Regions from separate parts of the Sphingomonas sandaracina genome, predicted to be linked through region 3. Evidence: riboswitches for the same ligand, from Rfam matches in the RefSeq annotation. Region 3 holds a riboswitch; each other region holds the start of a gene.
The links. Region 3 has a riboswitch for cobalamin ahead of U1707_RS00755 (CbtB domain-containing protein). Riboswitches for the same ligand answer to the same signal wherever they lie in the genome.
Positions count from the first base shown of each region.

Region 1: linked by a shared signal. The riboswitch ahead of U1707_RS14005 (TonB-dependent receptor plug domain-containing protein) and the one ahead of U1707_RS00755 (CbtB domain-containing protein) in region 3 are both predicted to bind cobalamin.
Region 2: linked by a shared signal. The riboswitch ahead of U1707_RS01185 (DUF1636 domain-containing protein) and the one ahead of U1707_RS00755 (CbtB domain-containing protein) in region 3 are both predicted to bind cobalamin.

Region 1 covers NZ_JAXOJK010000004.1:245,433-252,122, reverse strand. The annotation lists gene alr (alanine racemase) at 1-776, opposite strand, end outside; gene U1707_RS14020 (ABC transporter ATP-binding protein) at 826-1,605, opposite strand; gene U1707_RS14015 (FecCD family ABC transporter permease) at 1,596-2,564, opposite strand; gene U1707_RS14010 (ABC transporter substrate-binding protein) at 2,746-3,558, opposite strand; gene U1707_RS14005 (TonB-dependent receptor plug domain-containing protein) at 3,555-5,453, opposite strand; cobalamin riboswitch at 5,571-5,784, opposite strand; gene U1707_RS14000 (TonB-dependent receptor) at 5,805-6,690, opposite strand, start outside.
Region 2 covers NZ_JAXOJK010000001.1:299,123-305,812, forward strand. The annotation lists gene U1707_RS01175 (NAD(P)/FAD-dependent oxidoreductase) at 77-1,693, opposite strand; gene cobO (cob(I)yrinic acid a,c-diamide adenosyltransferase) at 1,760-2,365, shown strand; cobalamin riboswitch at 2,539-2,732, shown strand; gene U1707_RS01185 (DUF1636 domain-containing protein) at 2,905-3,312, shown strand; gene cobT (nicotinate-nucleotide--dimethylbenzimidazole phosphoribosyltransferase) at 3,309-4,322, shown strand; gene U1707_RS01195 (histidine phosphatase family protein) at 4,319-4,909, shown strand; gene cobS (adenosylcobinamide-GDP ribazoletransferase) at 4,906-5,628, shown strand; gene U1707_RS01205 (cobyric acid synthase) at 5,590-6,690, opposite strand, start outside.
Region 3 covers NZ_JAXOJK010000001.1:194,850-201,539, reverse strand. The annotation lists gene cbiE (precorrin-6y C5,15-methyltransferase (decarboxylating) subunit CbiE) at 1-1,102, shown strand, start outside; gene U1707_RS00780 (cobalamin biosynthesis protein) at 1,099-1,464, shown strand; gene cobM (precorrin-4 C(11)-methyltransferase) at 1,461-2,246, shown strand; gene U1707_RS00770 (cobyrinic acid a,c-diamide synthase CobB) at 2,243-3,559, shown strand; gene cobF (precorrin-6A synthase (deacetylating)) at 3,556-4,359, shown strand; gene U1707_RS00760 (histidine phosphatase family protein) at 4,338-4,901, opposite strand; cobalamin riboswitch at 4,911-5,061, shown strand; gene U1707_RS00755 (CbtB domain-containing protein) at 5,092-5,319, shown strand; gene U1707_RS00750 (CbtA family protein) at 5,336-6,055, shown strand; gene U1707_RS00745 (TonB-dependent receptor) at 6,226-6,690, shown strand, end outside.

The sequences.
Region 1 (6,690 bases), on a different contig from region 3:
CCGAGATTGAGGATCGCCACTTCGGTGTCGGTTGGCGCGGCCCAGGTCGCATTGTACCCTACTGTCTCGCCCGCGCGGACGCGGCGGCGTTGCAGGATCTGCGCCTCGGGGACGACGACCTGACGGATCGCATCGGCCAGATCGCCACGCGGGACGCCGCCATACAACGCCAGCCCAGGGCGCGTCAGGTCGAACGCGTAGCCTTCGAGCGCGATGCCGGCGGAGTTCGCCAGGCTCATGCGGCGCGCCGATGTCGCGCCTGCGAGCGCCGCAAACCGATCGCGCTGGCGTGCGTTCATCGGCAAGTCCTCGTCGGCGCACGCTAGATGGCTCATCAGCGTCTCGATGTAGAGGCCGTCGAGCAGGCCGCCTGCGATGTCGTCCGCCGACACGCCGAGGCGGTTCATGCCGGTGTCGACCATGACGTCGCAAGCGCCGCCGCCCGCGGCTTTCCAGTGCGCGACCTGGCCCGCGGTATTCAGGACCGGGCGGGCGAACCCGGCCGAGGCGGCCGCCATGTCCTCGTCGCGGATGCCGTGGAGGACGGACACATTCAGCCCGAGCGGTGCGAGGTCGGCTGCTTCCTGCCAGTTGGAGACGAAGAAATCGCGGCAACCAGCCGCAGCGAGGCGGCGTGCGACCTCGATCGCGCCGAGGCCGTATCCATTTGCCTTGATCGCGGCACCGCACGCGGCGCTCCCGCTCATATTGTCGAGCGTGCGCCAGTTCTGGACGAGCGCGTCGCCATCGAGGCGCAGACGGAGCGGGGCAGGAATATCGATCACCCGGCGCGGGATAGTGCGCCGAACCGGGCGCGTCGACCGTCTATGCCGGTTCGATGCGGCCGACCGGCACGAAGAGACGATTGCCCCCGTCGTCGAGCAGCGCGACCCGCACGCCGAAAACCTCCGCGAGCGAGCTAGGCGTGAGCACGTCGGCGACCGGACCGAACGCCACAACACGACCGTCGGCGATCAGGAGGGCGTCGTCAGCGGTGCGCTGGGCCTGGACGAGATCGTGGAGGACGATCGCCACGCCCGCCCCGCCCGCCGCATAGGTACGCAGGCGGGCGAGCAGGTCGATCTGGTGCGACGGATCGAGGCTGGCGAGCGGTTCGTCGGCCAGCAGCCAGCGCGGTTCCCCGGCCAGCACGCGCGCGAGCAGGACGCGGGCGCGCTCGCCGCCGGACAGCTCGGCGATCGGGCGATCCGCCAGATGCGTCGTCTCCGTATCGTGCAGCGCGCGCTCGATCGCCGCGTGATCGGCAAGCGACGCCCCGGCATGCGCGCCCCGGTGCGGCAGCCGGCCGAGCGCCAAGACGTCGCGCGCGACGATGTTCCAGTGCACCGTCGCATCCTGCGGCAGATAGCCGATCGCGCGCGCCCGCACCCTCGGGTCCATCGACCGCACGTCGTGCGTGTCGAGCCTGACGCTGCCCGACGCATACCCGACGAGCGCGGCCGCGGCCTTGACCAGGGTGCTCTTGCCGGCGCCATTAGGGCCGAGGATCGCGGTCACGCGACCGGGGCGCAGATGCGCGGATATGTCGTGCAGCACGGTGCGCTTGCCGAGCCTGACGCTCAGCCGATCGACGATCAGATCCACTCGCGCCCCCGTTCCCTGAACAGCAGCCCGAGGAAGAACGGCGCGCCGATCATCGCCATCGCAACGCCCAGCCGCACTTCGCCTGCCCCTGGCGCAAGCCGCACCAGGCTGTCGGCGGCAAGGACGAGCGCCGCGCCGCCCAGCGCCGACGGCAGCAGCAACGCGCCGGGTCGGTGCCCGAAAATCGGTCGCAGCATGTGCGGTACGACCAGGCCGACGAAACCGATGACGCCGGTCACGGCCACGCCCGCCCCGACGACGAGCCCGGTTCCCAGCACGACGAGCACGCGGATGCGGCCCATCCGCACGCCGAGCGACCGCGCCGCCACCTCGCCGAGCGACAGCGAATCGAGCGATCGGCCGGTCGTCAGCAGCAGGATCGTACCGAGCAGCATCGGCGGCAGCGCGGATTGCACGTCGGTCCAGCCTCGATCGGTCAGTGCGCCCATCAGCCAGTCCATGACCTCCGCCACCGCATAGGGGTTCGGCGCGATCGAGATCAGGAACGCGGTGAGCGCGCCGGCGAGGCTGGTCAGCACGGTCCCGGCGAGGATGAAGGTGATCGCGCTCGGCGATCGCCAGGTCAGTGCGGCGAGCAACGCGACCGCGCCACCCGCCCCCAGCATCGCCGCCACGAAGATGCCGGGTCCGGTACCGACCCCGAAGACGATCGCGGCCACCGCAGCGAGTGCAGCGACCGACGAGACGCCGACCACCGCCGGGTCCGCCAGCGGATTGCGCAGATACCCCTGCAGCACCGCGCCCGACAGACCGAGCGTCGCCCCGAGCGCGAGGCCGAGCACTGCGCGCGGCAGGCGCAGCTCGAGGATGATCCACCAGCGCGGATCGGCGGAGAACCAGGCGGCCGGCGGCACCCACACCTTGCCGCAGCCAAGCGACAGGCCGAACAGCGCGATCACGAGCGCGCCGAGCGCGAGCAGTTTGAGGGGGCGGGTCATTGTGTCTGGTCCGCAGATGGAGGCGCTCCACGCACGGCCGCCACCCCGGCGAAGGCCGGGGCCCAGTTGGGGGACGATCGTAACTGCGAGCAGCGCTCGATTATTCCGGCCTCTCCAACTGGGTCCCGGCCTCCGCCGGGGTGGTGTTTAGGGATAGCATCCCCAATGCGTCGTGCGTGCATCATACCCCCGCCCGGATCGCGGCGAGCCGCTCGAGTGCACGCGGGATGGTGGGGCCGCCGCAGTTGATGAGCACACGCGGAAACACCGCTTGCGGCGTGGTCGGCAAGAGCCGGTGCCGCAGCGCTGCGCCGCGCCCGACACGCTCGGAGGCGATGACAACATCGGGGGGCCGGGTGACGATCGTCTCCGCCGACAGCGTGCCGGTATGCGTCAGGCCGTAGCGCACCGCCGCGTTGCGCAACCCGACGCGGGTCATCATGTCGTTGAGCAACGTGCTGCCGCCGGTCGCCAGATCGCCGGTGATATACAGCAGGGCGCTGGGCGGATCGGCGGCGCGGCGGCTCCATTTGGCGACGGCGCGATCGATGTCGGCATTGATCCGCGCACCACTGGCCGGCGCGCCGACCGCATCGGCGATCTGCGTGACCTGCGCCTGGCTCTCCGCGATCGAGTCGGGGATGCCGAGCAGCAACGTCTTCAGCCCGGCCCGCGCATACGCCGCCTGCGTCGCCGCGGGCGTATAGGTGCTGGCGATGACGAGATCGGGGTGCAGCGCGATCACTTCCTCCGCGGTGCCGGCGGTCGCGCGAAACCGCCGCGCGACGTCGAGCGGGATCGAGGTGCCGCCCGGATCCTGCGAATGATGGCTGATCGCCGCGATCCGCGATGCGGGCACGATCCGCACCAGCACCGCATCGACGCACGGGTTAGTCGAGACGATCCCCCCGCCGCCGCGTCCGCCCGGCGGCACGGAGCAGCCTCCGAGCGTCAACGCGGCGAGCAACGTCAGGAGGATCGCCTCGCGGCTCACTTCAAGCGCAGCCGGACGCCGCCATAGGCCGCTCGACCATAGGTGCCGTAGCCCGCGATCGTCTGGTACGACGCGTCGGTGACGTTATCGACGCGGCCATAGACGGCGAACCGATCGCCGATCGGGAACTCCGCCCGGACGCCGCCGAGCGCATAGCCATCGAGCCGCACCGCATTGGCGGAGTCGTCGAAACTGTCGCCGACCATCGTAACCGTGCCGCCGATCGACAGCCCGAACGGGAACCGGTAATCGGCGTTGACGCTGGCGGTCTGGGTCGGCCGCCGCGCGAGGGTCTTGCCGAAATCGTCGCCGATCGAGCGGTTTTCGGTGCGGATATAGCTGTAGTTCGCGGTCAGCGTCAGCGCATCGACCGGGCGTAGTGCCAACGTGAACTCGGCACCGTCGGCCTCGGCGCGGGCAATGTTCGCATAGACGCCGAACGGGCGATCGACGCAGATCGAGCCGGTCGTCGCCTGCTCCGCGTCGCTGCACGCGCGGAAGTCGATCTGGTTGCGCGTGCGTCGGTTAAAATAGGTGACGCCGACGCGCGCACGGTTGCCGAGAAACGCCTGTTCCGCGCCGACATCGAAATTGCGCGCCGTTTCCGGATCGAGACCGCGGTTCCCGAAATCCGAGAACAGCTGATACAGGGTCGGTGCCTTGAAGCCTTCGCCATAGCTGGCGCGGAACGTCGTGCCGGTGCGCAACGCCAGCGCCGCGTTCGCGCCGAACGTCGTACGGCTGCCGAAATCGTCGTGATCGTCGTTGCGGACGCCGCCGGTCAGCGTGAGGATATCGACCGGCTTGACGATCAACTGGCCGTAGACGCTGGTGATGCCGGTGTCGGCAGACGCGAACCCGTCACTGTAGCGGCTGTTCTCGCGCTCGACGCCCGCGACGACGCGGACTTGGTCGAGTGGCCGGAAGTCGCCCTGATACTCATAGCGTTCGCTGCGGCCGCGCCCGATGAAGCTCGGGTCCGCGCCGAAGGTCGGATCGTAATTGTCGCGGTTGATGTCGGCGATCGTGAACGCCACGCGATTGTTGAACCGGCCGTCGGCGAAGTTGGCATGAAGACCGGCATAGCCATAGAGTTCCTGGGTCTTCGAATATTCGGGGTCGTCGGCGAGGGCAAAATCGGGTGCCGGGAACCCATCGATGTCGACCTTGCTGTCCGCATAATAGCCGCGCAGGTCGAGGCCGATGCCCGGCGCGAATTCGACGCCCAACCGCCCTGCCGCGCCATATTGGCGGTAGCCATCGCGCTCGGTGCCGCTTGCCGCCGACGAGATGCCGTCGGTCCGCAGATAGCCCCCGGTCAGCGAGCCGGATACCGGCCCCTTCGCGCCCGATACGCCTGCACTCGCGAACACGCCGTCGGCATAACCATATTCGGCGTTTGCGCGCGCCTGCACGCCTTCGGTCGGCGCCGCGGTGATGATGTTGACGACGCCACCGATCGCCTGGCTGCCCCACGGTACCGAGTTGGGCCCGCGCAACACCTCGATCCGCTCGACCGAGCTCGACAGGAGGTTGGCGAAGTTGAAGCCGCCACCGGTCGAGGACGGATCGTTGACGCGGACGCCGTCGATCACGACCAGGGTCTGGTCGGCTTCGGCGCCGCGGATCCGCACGCTAGTCAGCGCGCCGATCGAGCCGTTGCGGGTGACGGTGACGCCGGGCGTGGTCGCGAGCAGATCGGACACCACGGTCGTCTGGCGGCGCTCGATCTCGGCGCGGTCGATCACGGTCACCGCCTGGCCGACTTCGCTCGCGGGTTGCGCGACGCGCGCGGCGGTCACGACCAGTTCGGGCGTATCGGCGTCGGGAACGGCCTGTGCATATGCGGGCGATGCGATCGTCGCGGCGGTCAGGAAAAGAAAGAATTTCGTCATGGGCACGTCCTGAACAAGACCGCCTGCGACCATTCGCAGGGCGGCCAGACGTCTCTCGCGCGAGGATGCCCCGTCACGACGGAGCTACTCGTCCGCGCCGGAGCACCCGCCCGCGCAGTGGATCGACCGTGAGAGGCAGGTCTCCTGGCTTCCGGGTCGCCGCGTCCACCCCGCCTTCCCAGGTCTTCACCCAGTGGCGTATCGGGGTGGCCGCTATCCGGTCACAGTTGCGGGTACAGCGTCGGTCTTGCGGATCGGATCATGACGACCCTCCCGCGCACCGACTTCCCTTTTGATCCCGTCGCCGGGAGCCCTTCACGCGCCCGCCATTAGTCGCAGCCCAGACACGGGTCAACGCAAGCCATAGCGGAGCCCGACCCAGATCGTCCGCGGCGTCGCGCGCTCAACGATGTTGCCGCCGCTGATCCCCGCCTCGACCCGTTCGTTCAGCATGTTTTCGGCACGCAGTTCGGCGATCAGCGACCGCATGACGGGGAGTGCAGCATACGCGTCGAGCGTGGTCGCGGGCGCGAGCACCCGGCTGTTCTGGTCGTCGTCGAACTGCCGGCCGACATGCCGCACGGTCAGCGACAGCGCCGCTGCATCGTGCCGCCAGTCGATCGTCCCCGACACAGCGTCGCGCGGCGTCTGCGCAGGGCGCAGACCGTCAAGCGCCGCGGTGATCCCCGAACCTTCGACGGTCGAATTGGTGTGCGACCAGGATGCCTGCACGCCGAACGGGATAGTCCCCGAAGCCGGCCGATACGACGCATCGAGTTCGAACCCATGTGCGCGGATCGCATCGAGATTCTGACGGACGCGGTAGGTCGTCACGCCAGGAAGGACCTGCGCTGGGCTGGTCGTCGTGACGTTGGCGATCGCGTCCGTCACCCGGTTGTAGAAATAGGTCGCGGCAAGACTCACGCCCGATACAGGCGCCAGCGTGACGCCGCCCTCGACCCCGGTTAGCCGTTCGGGCGACAGCGACGCGTTCGCCGCAGTCGCATCGTTGCCGACGCGGAACGGCCGGTACAGTTCGTTGAGCGTCGGCAACCGCCAGCCGCGATACCCCGCGGCGCGCAGCGTGATCGCCTCGACGGGCTGGTAGGCGATACCCGCGCGGCCAGTCGTCTCGCTGCCGTCGCGGTTGGCATAGCGCTGGTCGGTGAGTGCCGCGCCCCCCGCCAGCGGCCGTTCGGACAAATAGCCGTCGTCGATCGTCCACCAGTCCAGCCGC
Region 2 (6,690 bases), 100 kb from region 3:
GTGGTCCGTTATCCCGGGTTGGTTCCACACCTATCCGCGTGAACATGTCCACCCCGGCGGCGGCCGGGGTCGGAGTTCATGCAATCAGGCTAAGCGCGACGGCTTCCGCAACCTTGATCCCGTCGACCGCCGCGGACAGGATGCCGCCCGCATAGCCGGCACCTTCGCCGGCCGGGAACAGCCCGGCGGTGTTGAGGCTGACGAAATCGTCGCCGCGCGTGATACGGACCGGCGACGACGTTCGTGTTTCGACTCCCGTCAGGACCGCGTCGGGATGGTCATAGCCGGGGATCTCGCGCCCGAATGCGGGCAGTGCCTCGCGCAACGCGGTGATTGCGAAGTCGGGCAGGCATTCGGACAGGTCGGTCATGTGTACGCCCGGCTTGTACGACGGGATCACCGAACCCAGCGCGGTCGACGGCCGCCCGGCAAGCAAGTCGCCGATGCGTTGCGCGGGCGCCTTGTAGTTCGACCCGCCGGCGACATAGGCGCGCGATTCCCAGTGGCGTTGCAGTTCGATGCCCGCGAGCGGGTGGCCGGGATAATCACGTTCGGGGTCGATCCCGATCACGATGCCGGAGTTCGCGTTGCGCTCGTTGCGCGAATATTGGCTCATGCCGTTGGTCGCAACGCGGCCTTCCTCGGAGGTAGCGGCGACGACGGTGCCGCCCGGGCACATGCAGAAGCTATACACCGTGCGGCCGTTCTTGCAGTGGTGCGACAGGCTGTACGCCGCCGCGCCGAGATCGGGATGGCCCGCGCATGGCCCGAACCGCGCCTCGTCGATCCACGATTGCGGATGCTCGATGCGGACCCCGATCGAGAAAGGCTTGGCCTCGACATGGACCCCTTTGGCGTGGAGCATCTCGAACGTGTCACGCGCGCTGTGGCCGACCGCGAAGACGACGTGGTTGGCTTCGAGATAGTCGCCGGTGCTGAGGTGGAGACCGCGCAATTGGCGCACGCCGCCCTCAGTGGCGACATCGAGACCGTCGACCCGCGTCGAGAAGCGGTATTCGCCGCCGAGCGCCTCGATCGTCTCGCGCATGCTCTCGACCATCGTGACGAGGCGGAACGTGCCGATATGCGGGTGCGCTTCGGTCAGGATTTCCGGGGGCGCGCCGGCCTTGACGAACTCGGTCAGGACCTTGCGGCCAAGGTGGCGCGGGTCCTTGATCTGGCTCCAGAGCTTGCCGTCGGAAAACGTGCCCGCACCGCCCTCGCCGAACTGGACGTTGGACTCGGGGTTGAGGACGCTTTTGCGCCAGAGCCCCCAGGTGTCCTTGGTACGTTCACGAACGACCTTGCCGCGGTCCAGGATGATCGGGCGGAACCCCATCTGCGCCAGGATCAGGCCGGCGAACAATCCGCAGGGGCCTGCGCCGACGACCACCGGGCGCGGACCTGTGTAGCTCGCGCCGCCCTTGGTGACGAACCGATACCCCGTATCCGGCGTGCGCTGGATGTAGCGATCCTTGCGAAAGCGCGTGAGGACGGTGTCCTCGTTCTTCAGCGTGACGTCGACCGAATAGACCAGTTGAATGTCCATCTTGTCGCGTGCGTCGTGCGCCCGCCTGGCGACGGTGTAGCGGATCAGGTCGCGCGGGGTGACGCGCAGGCGGTCGCGGATTGCGGCGGGGAGCGCTTCGTCGGCATGATTGAGCGGCAGCTTGAGGTCGGTGATGCGGAGCATGAGGGATGCTCTAGCGCCGCGCGCCGTGATCCGCCATCGGGCGCAGGGGCGGGAGCAAAAGAGGACATGACCATGCGGACCGACGACGAGCAGAATGCCAAGAGCGCCAAGCGCAAGGAAGTCCATGACCGGATCGTCGCGAGCAAGACGATCGAGAAGGGGCTGATCATCGTCCACACCGGCGCCGGCAAGGGCAAGTCGACTGCCGCGTTCGGGATGGCTGTGCGGATGCTCGGCCATGGACGCAAGGTGGGCGTCGTCCAGTTCGTGAAGGGTGCGATGGCGACCGGCGAGAAGGCGATCTTCGACGCGTTCCCCGATTTGTGCGAGTTCAAGCCGATGGGCGAGGGCTTCACCTGGGACACGCAGGACCGTGCCCGCGACATCGCGGTGGCGCGCGAGGCGTGGGACGAGGTCAAGCGCATGATCGCCGACCCGTCCTATGCGATGGTGGTGGCGGACGAACTGAACATCGTGCTGCGCTACGACTATCTGCCGGTCGACGAAGTGCTGGCAGCGCTGGCCGCCAAACCCGAGATGACTCACGTCGTCGTGACCGGGCGAAATGCGCCGGATGCACTGATCGAAATGGCCGATCTGGTCACCGAGATGACGCAGGTGAAACACCCGTTCCGGTCCGGGGTAAAGGCGCAAGCCGGCGTCGAGTTCTAGGCGGCTTCCAGACGGCGTTTAGCCCGGCCGCAACGCGCGCTACCAACGCTCCGTCATCCTGACGAAAGTCAGGATCCAGGGTAACGGGCGAGAACCTTTGTGGCCCTGGATCCTGACTTTTGTCGGGATGACGGGGTTTGCGGCAAGTCTTGCGCCGTGTCTTCCTCCCGCCTATCGCTCCACCCGCGACAGGTTCCCCCGACGCTAGCGCCGAGGGGGATGAAAATGGGAACGGGAAACACCCGGCTGCCCCTGCAACTGTACGCGGCGAGCCATCGTGCCACATGCCATTGGGATGGTCCCGAGAAGGCGGCGCGGCCGGCGTTGACCCGCGAGCCAGGAGACCTGCCCGTCGCGGTCGTCTTTCGTCCGGCCAGGGTGCGCCGAACGGACGGGTAACACCCCGAGCGACGACATCGCTTCGTGTCGCGCGAAGGCTGGAGGCGTACGCCTTTTGCCCTTCGCGTGGTGCGGGATCGACTGTCCGGAGGGGTACGCATGCCAAAAGCACATCATCTTGTAATCGTTCGAGCATCCGCATGCTGAAGCCGGCCGCAGACGGCGTCGCCGTGGTAGCCTGCAACACATGCCGCCACTCCGCCGACGCGCGCGACGACGCCGAGGGTCAGCGCGGCGGCGCGCGGCTGGTCAGCGCATTGAAGGCGGTCCAGGCCAGCGATCCGGCCTATGCCGACGTCGCCGTGCAGGAGATGCCATGCCTGTTCGCATGCCAGGATTTCTGCACGATCCACCTACGCGCGCCCGCCAAGGTCGGCTATGTGCTCGGCCGGTTCGAGCCTACCGAAGACGCCGCTCGCGCGATCCTCGACTATGCGCGCCTCTACGGCGAAAGCGCGTTCGGGCAGGTGCCGTTCAAGCAGTGGCCACAGGGCGTGAAGGGGCATTTCATCACCCGCACCCCGCCCGCCGGGTACGTCGTCGAATGACCGCGTTCGCATCGCCCGCCGCGTTTCTCGCGGCGCTGGCGGCGTTGCCCCAACCCGACGAAGCGGCGCGCAGGGCCGCCGCGCTACGCCAGGACAGCCTCACCAAGCCGCGGGGATCGCTCGGCCGACTGGAGGACATCGCGATCTTTCTGGCCGGGTGGCAAGGCCATGCGCGGCCCCGGCTCGACCGGGTCGCGGGCATCGTGTTCGCGGGCAATCACGGCGTCGTCGCACGCGGTGTCAGTGCGTACCCGGCGGCGGTGACCGCGCAGATGGTCGCCAATTTTGAGCAGGGTGGGGGGGCCGTCAACGCGCTGTGCAGCGCGGCCGGGATTGACCTGGAGATCGTCGCGATCGATCTCGATCAGCCGACCAAGGACTTCACCAGCGCACCGGCGATGTCCGAAGGCGAGTGCCTGGCTGCCATCAACATCGGCGCGGCGGCGGTGCCGAAAGGAATCGACCTGTTGATCCTGGGCGAGATGGGGATCGGCAATTCGACGGTCGCCGCGGCCTTGTGCGCCGCCAGTTTCGGGGGCTCGGCAGCCGACTGGGTAGGGCCGGGAACGGGTGTCGACGCGACCGGTATCGCGCAAAAGACCGACGCGATCGACGAAGGCCTCGCGCGTCACGCGCGATCGCTGACGACCCCGTTCGAAATCCTGAGGCACCTCGGCGGACGCGAGCTCGCGGCGATCGCAGGGGCGGTGATCGCCGCGCGGTTGGCCGGCGTACCGGTCATGCTCGACGGCTTCATCTGCGGTTCGGCGATCGCGCCTATCGCCGCCGCCCATCCCGACGTCGTGGCGCATTGTCTGGCAGGGCATCGCTCGACCGAGCCCGGCCATGCACGCCTGCTCGACGCGCTCGGGCTCGATCCGTTGCTGTCGCTCGGCATGCGGCTGGGGGAAGGCAGCGGTGCGGCGGTCGCGACCTTGATGGTGCGTGCGGCATTGGCCGTTCACGACGGCATGGCGACATTCGCGGAAGCCGGTGTTTCGGAGGCATGACGACGCCGCACATGCTGTACCTGATGCGGCATGGCGCGCCGGCGAAGGAAGGGCGCCTGCTGGGGCGAACCGACGATGCGGTGACGCAGGCAGGGATCGCGGCCTGTACGGCGCGGGCATCGCGGCTGGCCGTCGATCACATCGTCTCTTCCGACCTGGCTCGCGCGAGGGATTGCGCGCACGCGATCGCTACGCCGCTGGGGGCGGGGCTGACCGTCCGGCAGGACCCTAGATGGCGCGAGCTCGATTTCGGCGCGTGGGACGGAATGGCGCCATCGTCGATCGACCCGCTGGCGTTGGCGCGCTTCTACGACGATCCGGACGAAGCGCCTCCACCAGGCGGCGAGCGCTGGTCCGCGTTGCAGGACCGCGTCGTATCCGCGCTCGACGATCTTCCGGCTGAACCGACCCTGATCGTCACGCATGGCGGCGCGATCCGGGTGGCGCTTGCGGCAATGTGCGGCTTCGACCGGCGACAGATCTGGGCGTTCGACCTGCCCTATGCGGCTTTGCTGTCGTTGCGGGTCTGGCCGAGCGCCGACCCGGCCATGCCGTCGGTCGTCCAGATTACCGGGCTCGCGACGTGAGGCGACTGATCCTCGCATTCGGGTTCCTGACCCGGTTGCCGATGCCCCATGTCGCGGCCGAACCCGGCGATTTTGCCGCGGCGGTCCGGCTATACCCGCTGGTCGGTCTGGCGATCGGCGCGCTGGTCGCGGGTGCCGGCTGGATTGGATCGCTGATCGATCCCTGGGTCGGCGCCTGCGCGGCGCTGCTCACCTGGACCGCAGTGACGGGAGCGCTGCATCTCGACGGACTGGCCGACCTGACCGACGGCCTCGGCGCGGCGCACGGCGATCGGACGCGGCTGCTCGCGGTGATGTCCGATCCGCATATCGGGAGTTTCGGTGTCGTCGCGATCGTCGGACAGATGCTTTCAAAGCTGGTCGCACTCCACGCGATCGGCGCCACGACATGGTGGCCGCTTATCTTTATTGCCGCCGCAGCGCGCCTCGGCCCCCTAGTCTGGGCACCGCTGTTGCCGCCGTTGCGCCCAGAAGGCCTTGCCGCCGCAGTTTCGGACGCCGTGAGGCCGCGCGATCTTATCGGTTGGGGGCTGCTGTTGCTGCTTGCGTGCGTCCCCGCGCCCGTCCTGCTCGCGACGCCCTTTCTGATCTTGGGATACGCCGCCTGGCTTCGGCACAAGATCGGCGGCATTACCGGCGATGCACACGGGGCAGGGATCGAACTGGTCGAGACCGGGCTGTTACTCGCGTTCTGCGCGAGCGCCGCTTTGCTGCGCTAGGGCAAGCATGGCGTCGAGGTCGAGATGCCGTTCGAGCATTGCGGCTATTCCATCGAGTGCGTCATCGATCGACGCGGCATGATCGGGACCGATCGCATCCACCCCGATCCTCGCGAGCCATGCCGCGCGCTGCTCGGCAAGCCCCAGCAGGCCGTGGACATAGCTGCCCGACACAAGACCGTCGGGGCTTGTCGCACCCTCGGCGCTGCCATCGGCGCGGCGACAGACAGGGCGTCGAGTCGCGACGCCTGTCGTGATGCCCATGTGCATCTCGTACCCGTCGAACGCCGCGCCTTGGGCCCGACCGCGGACGCGCTCCAGCGTCTTGACACCAGTGAGGATCGTGTCGACGTCGAGCAAGCCAAGACCGTCGATGCGCCCCACCGGCCCCTCGATCCCGTCTGGATCGGCGATGCTGCGACCGAGCATCTGGTAGCCGCCGCAAAGACCGAGCACCGGCTTGCCGCGGCGATGATGCGCGCGGATGTCGATGTCCCAACCCTGCGCGCGGACGAAGGCGAGATCGGCGATCGTCGCCTTAGATCCGGCGAGCACGATCATGTCGACATCGGGGATCGGGGTGCCCGGCGGCACCATCACCAGCGCGACGTCGGGTTCGAGGCGGAGTGGATCGAGGTCGTCGAAATTCGCAATCCGCGGCGTGATCGGGCACGCGATCGTTACCCGGCGCTGCGAACCGCCAGCGGGGCGTTCGAGGATCACCGCATCCTCGCTCGGCAGGCGCACCGCGTCGGCCAGCCATGGCACGACACCATAACCACGCCATCCGCTTCGGGCCTCGATCGCGCGATAGCCGTCCTCGAACAGCGCGGGATCGCCGCGAAACTTGTTGATCAGGAATCCGCGGATCATCGCCGCGTCGGCCGGATCGATGACCGCACGCGTGCCGACGATCGCCGCGATCACCCCGCCCCGGTCGATGTCGCCGACCAGGACGACGGGTACGTCGGCAGCGCGCGCGAAACCCATATTGGCGATGTCGCCGGCACGCAGGTTGATCTCCGCCGGACTGCCCGCCCCTTCGACGATCACCAGATCGCA
Region 3 (6,690 bases):
GGTGACCGGCGCGACGCGACACCTCGCGCTCCTACCAGATCTCCCATGTGATGTCCTGCCCTGGCCGATACCGTTCGAGGACGGCATCGCGCTCCTGCTCGAACAGCGGGGGCGTCGTGTGGTGATGCTGGTATCGGGCGATCCATTCTGGTTCGGCGCGGGTACGGTCATCGCCCGCCATCTGCGCCGCGACGAATGGGTCGCGCATCCCGCCGTGTCGACGTTCGGGTTCGCCGCAGCCCGGCTAGGCTGGTCGATCGACGACACGGCCTGTGTTGGGCTGCACGCCGCACCGTTCACACGGTTGCGGCCGATCCTAGCGCCGGGGCGGCAGGCGATAGTCCTGGTACGCGACGGCACGGCAGTCGGGCTGCTAGCACGATATCTCGACGGGGTTGGGTTCGGCGCCAGCACGCTGTGGATCCTGGAATCGCTTGGTGGTCCGTTCGAACGCATCCGCCGAACCACTGCCGCCACGTTCGACATTTCCGACATCGCGCATCCCGTGGCGGTCGGTATATCGGTGTCGGGCGACGGTGCCGTGCTGCCCTGCGCGGCCGGACGCCCGGATCACTGGTTCGAGCATGACGGGCAGATCACGAAACGACCAGTCCGGGCGCTGACGCTCTCTGCCCTCGCGCCCAGGCCGGGCGAACGCCTATGGGACATCGGCGCCGGATCTGGGTCGATCGGCATCGAATGGCTCTTGGCGCACCCCTCTACGGAGGCGGTCGCTTTCGAGGCCGATGCGGTTCGTGCCGACCGGGTTCGCCTCAACGCGGCAACGCTGGGGGTCGACCGGCTTCGGGTGGTGAACGCGCGGGTGCCCGACGGTCTCGAGGGCCTCCCCCTGCCCGATGTAGTCTTCGTCGGCGGGGGGCTGTCGCACGCCTTGCTGGAACGACTATGGACGATGCTCGATGCAGCTACGCGTCTGGTCGCGAACGCCGTCACGCTGGAGTCGGAGGCCCTGCTGACACAGTGGCATGCGGCCAAGGGCGGCACGCTTCTACGGATCGAACTGGCCGAAGCGGCGCCGCTTGGCACGCGCCGCGGTTGGCGCGCGCAGTATCCCGTCGTGCAATGGAGCGTCACGCTATGATCGTCGCAGGTTTCGGCTTTCGTGCCGCGGCCGATATGGCAGCGTGCGAGACCGCGCTCGCGCTTGCGCAGAGCGGCCATCCTGCGGTGACGGCACTCGCTGCGCCCCATGACAAGACGGCATTGCTCGCGCCGCTCGCTGCTAAACTCGACCTGCCTCTGATCGCGGTGACGCCGGAAATGCTGCGCAGCATAATCACGGCCACTCGCTCCCAATTCAGCCTCGATGCACGCGGCACAGGCAGTGTCGCGGAGGCCGCAGCGCTAGCGGCAGCCGGCGACCGCGCATCGCTGCTGACCCGCCGCCACATCTCTCCCGACCGGATGGCAACCTGTGCCATCGCCCAAGGACCCGCCGCATGACCGTTCATTTCATCGGTGCCGGCCCCGGTGCGCCCGATCTGCTGACATTGCGGGGACGCGATCTGATCGCGGCGTCGCCGGTGTGCCTCTACGCCGGATCGCTGGTGCCCGCCGCCTTGCTGGACCATTGCCCGCCCGGTGCGCGGATCGTCAACACCGCGCCGCTGTCGCTCGATCAGATCATCATGGCGATCGTGGATGCACACGGCGAAGGCCACGACATCGCTCGTCTTCATTCAGGGGACCTGTCGATCTGGTCGGCCATGGGCGAGCAACTCCGCCGACTGCGTGCGCTCGAAATCCCATTTACGGTTACGCCCGGCGTACCAGCATTTGCCGCGGCAGCGGCTGCACTCGAAGCCGAACTGACCCTGCCTGGCCTGACCCAGTCGGTCGTACTGACCCGCACGCCCGGACGCGCGAGCACGATGCCGCCCGCCGAGGATCTCGCGACGTTCGCCGCGACCGGTTCGACCTTGGCGATCCATCTGTCGATCCACAATCTCGCGCACGTGGTCACGGCGGTGGCGCCGGCGTATGGCGGCGATTGTCCGGCAGCGATCGTCTGGCGCGCGAGTTGGCCGGACGAACGCGTCGTCCGCGCCACGCTGGCAACGATCGTCGAGGCAGCGGCCGACGGCCCGGATCGGACTGCGTTGATCCTGGTCGGTCGCGTTCTCGCGTCGGACGATTTCGGCGAAAGCAGCCTCTATGCAGCAGGGTACGACCGGCGGTTCCGACCACAGGACGCGAACTCGCGGTTTGCAGGAGACGCGTCATGATCCCGGGCCTGATGATCGCCGCACCCGCATCGGGAACCGGCAAGACCACGGTCATGCTGGGCCTGCTGCGTGCACTGCGCGACGAAGGACTTGCGGTGCAACCGTTCAAGAGCGGCCCGGACTATATCGATCCCGCGTTCCACCGCGCGGCCAGCGGGCGGCCATCGTTCAACCTCGATAGCTGGGCGATGAACGGCGCGATGCTCGACGGTCTGGCCGCGTTGGCGAACGATGCCGATTTCGTGCTGGCGGAAGGGTCGATGGGCCTGTTCGACGGCGTGGCGAAACCGGGCGCGACCGGTACCGGCGCCAGCGCGGATATCGCGCGCAGGATGGGCTGGCCGGTCGTCCTGGTGATCGACGTATCGGGACAGGCGCAGTCGGCCGCGGCCACCGCGCTCGGCTTTGCGCTGTACGATCCCGGATTGCCGATCGCCGGCGTGATCCTGAACCGGGTCGCGAGCCCACGTCACGAACGGCTTGCGCGCAGCGGCATGGCCGCCGCCGGCGTGCGCGTGTTCGGCGCATTGCCGCGACGCGGCGATCTGAAACTGCCCGAACGGCATCTCGGGCTCGTGCAGGCGTCGGAGCATCCCGATCTGGATGCCCGGATCGCCGATTATGCGGTGTTCCTGCGCGATCACGTCGATCTCGCCGCGATCCGCGCCGCCGCCGCCGCCGCCGCGACGACGCCGCGGAACGGTGTCGAGCCACACCGCTTCACGCCACCGGCGCAGCGCATCGCCTTGGCGCAGGATGCCGCGTTCTCGTTCGCATATCCTCACATGCTGGCCGGATGGCGTAGCGCAGGTGCCGAAATCCTGCCCTTCTCGCCGCTCGCCGACGAGTGCCCCGCACGGGACGCGGATCTCGTCTGGCTGCCGGGCGGCTACCCGGAGCTGCATGCCGGGCGTCTCGCTCAGGCGGACAATTTCCGTGCCGCGCTCGCCAGCCATGCCGTCACGCGGCCCGTGCACGGCGAGTGCGGCGGGTATATGGCGTTGGGCGAAGCGTTGATCGATGCCGAGGGTGTGCGCCATCGTATGGCCGGACTGCTCGGTCTGGTCACGAGCTATGAGCAGCGGCGCATGCATCTGGGCTATCGCCAGGCGACCTTGCTTGCGCCGATGGCCGGCGTTGCGGCGGGGAGCGATCTGCGCGGTCACGAATTCCATTACTCGACCATCCTCGACCAACCCGATCGACCGCTCGCCGATGTCAGCGATGCGGAGGGGACGCCGGTCACGGAGAGCGGATCGTACCGCGGTAACGTGTCCGGCACCTTCTTCCACTTGATCGCGCATGGCCGGTGAACGGAATCGACCTGCATCTGATCGGGATCGGTACCGGCAATCCCGATCACCTGACGCGGGCGGCGGAGGCTGCGATGAACGCCGCAGACGTCATCCTGCTCCCCCGCAAGGGCGATGCGAAATCGGACCTGATCGACCTGCGCCGAACGATCTGCGCCGCGGTCCTGACCGGCGGGACGCAGGTCGTGGAGTTCGACCTGCCGAAGCGCGGTACCGATGGCGACTATCTGGCCGCGGTCGACGACTGGCATGACGCGATCGCCGCGTGCTGGGCAACTGCAATCGACACGTACCTGCCGGAAGGCGGACGGTTGGCGCTGCTCGTGTGGGGCGATCCATCGCTGTACGACAGCAGCTTGAGGATCGCCGAGCGATTGCATCGCGAGGGTCGTTCGCTGCGCGTCCATGTCGTTCCGGGTATTACCAGCTTGCAGGCGCTGACGGCGGCACATGCGATTCCCCTGAACATGCTGGGTGCGCCGGTCCTCATCACCACCGGACGGCGGTTGCGACGCGACGGCTGGCCGACGGGCGTCGATACGCTGGCGGTCATGCTCGACGGCGGATGCGCCTTCGAGACGCTCGATCCTCACGGTATCGACATCTGGTGGGGAGCGTATCTAGGCATGCCGCACGAGGCGCTGGTCGCGGGCCCGCTTGCCCTAATAGCGCACCATATCGCATCGCATCGTGCAGCGTTGCGCGCCGAGCATGGCTGGATAATGGACATATACCTGATGCGTCGCCCGCCGCAATCAGCAGTCGCGCCGATGGACGATCAGCAGCGACGGAGTTCCTGAAGACGCCAAACGCGATTGAACGATAGCACGGTAATCGACAGCGGTGCGATGTCGATCCGGAGTGTCGTCGTTACCGGGATCGACAGCGCTGCGGCGATCGTCGCGCGGATGACGGTGGCATGCGTGATCGCCAGTATCGGCTGGTCCATGGGCTCCATGCTGCGAAGCCAGGGTTCGACGCGTTCCGCAACGGCGTCCATCGTCTCGCCGCCCGGTGCGCCTTGTTCGGGTGCGGCAAGCCACGCCGTCAGGTCGTTCGGCGCGCGCGCATGGACCGCGTCGAACGAGAGCCCGGTCCAGGCACCGTAATCGATATCGCGGAGCGCCTCGCAAGGTACCGCGTCCAGCCCAAGGGCAATCGCGGTTTCACGCGCCGCAGCCGCCGGACTCGACCAGACGCACGCCGCAGACGGTCCGTCCAGCCTGATAGCGCCGGCCTTTGCGCGGCTCCCCTCGTCGAGCGGATCCGCCGGATCGGGGAAGCCACCGCTCCGCATCGTCGGCGTGGCGCCCGCGCACATCAGGACGAGACGGGTAGCCATCGGTTGCTCCAAATCGGTTGACGCCCCTGCCCCGTCGCTTCACAGCGGAACGATCGGAGCCGGGCGGGAAGCCGGTGCGATACCGGCGCGGTCGCGCCACTGTGATCGACGGGGCTTATCCTGTCGAGAGCCAGACCCCGCCCGACGCCTCAACGTTCGCCGGGCGCGAGATCCCGGTAGGAGACTGAACATGGCAGCACGCGCGCTATCCCCGCAAGACCCGTACATCGCGATCGGGACGACACCCGGCATTCCGCTCGACGAGATCGCACCCTGGGCCGTCCTCGGCACGGTGATCGCGCTGATCATGCTGTATTTCGTCAGCACCGAACAGGGCGCGTTCGCGCTGTTCCAGGGCATGTACGTGCATGAGTACGTCCACGACGGACGGCATCTGCTGGGTTTCCCCTGCCACTAAGACAGGGTCTGCCTTCATGATGAAACATATGCTGTGGCACGGCATGCTTGCGGGCATTCTCGGCGCCGTGGTCGCCGCGACGTTCGCACTGATCTTCGCCGAGCCCAGGATCGACGCCGCCATCGCCTTCGAAGCCGCCCACGCGGTCCATGCCATGCCCGGCATGGACGAAGACCTCGTCAGTCGAACCGTCCAGAAGACGGCCGGCCTTTTTACCGCGATGCTGATGTACGGAACCGCGCTCGGCGGGCTGTTCGCGATCGTATTTGCGGTACTCTATGGTCGCGTGGTCCGGATCGGCCCGCGCAGCCTGTCGCTGCTGCTCGCGCTGCTGACCATCGTCGTGATCGTCGTCGTACCGGCGATCAAATACCCGCCGACCCCGCCGGCAGTGGGACTTCACGAGACCGTCAGGCTCAGGACCGTCGCCTATTTCGGAATGATTGGCTTTTCGGTTTTGGCCGCGGTTGCCGGCATCTGGATACGGCAGCGTCTGAGCGGGCGGTGGTCCGCGATCGATGCGATCCTGGCCGGCGTCATGGGCTATGTCGTTCTGGTCGCCGCGCTGCAATTGCTCCTGCCGACCATCGACGAGGTTCCGGCGACATTCCCGGCGAGCCTGCTTTGGCAATTCAGGGTCGCGTCGATCGCCACGCAGACGATCCTGTTCCTCGTCATCGGGATCGCGTTCGGCTGGCAGGTCGATCGCATTCTGCGTGATCGGCGCACTGTCTAACTGGCACGGCTCACGCAGTCGGCGCCCGTCCGACTGCCGACGGGCCCAATCGCTCGTCCGGTCGGATAAACGCGGGGAGTCGCGGGAACGTCATCGAAGCGTCGCCGGCCCGTAACGTCCCGCGGCAATGGCGAACCCGAAGTCGCACTGGGGCGGCTCGGGGAACTACCATGAACCGTCTTTCCGGCCTGCTCGCCAGCGCGGCCCCCTATGTCCTCGCCGCAAGCGCATGTGCGACACCGCTAGCGGCACAGACCGTCACCGACCCGTCGGCCACCCCCGCAACGACGGCGCAGGCAACGGCCGAGCAACCGATGACCGCGCAACCGGCGACAGCGCCAGTGGAGACGGACGCCCCGGCCGGCGACATCGTCGTGCTCGGTTTCGGGCAGAGCCGCCAGGTCCAGAGCGTCAATGCCGCCGACATCGCGCGCCTGACGCCGGGATCTAGCCCGCTCAAGGCGATCCAGAAGCTGCCGGGCGTCAACTTCCAGGCCGCCGACCCGTTCGGCGCCTATGAATGGGCGGTGCGCATCTCGCTGCGCGGCTTCAACCAGAACCAGCTCGGCTTCACGCTCGACGGCGTGCCGCTCGGCGACATGAGCTACGGCAACGTCAACGGCCTGCACATCAGC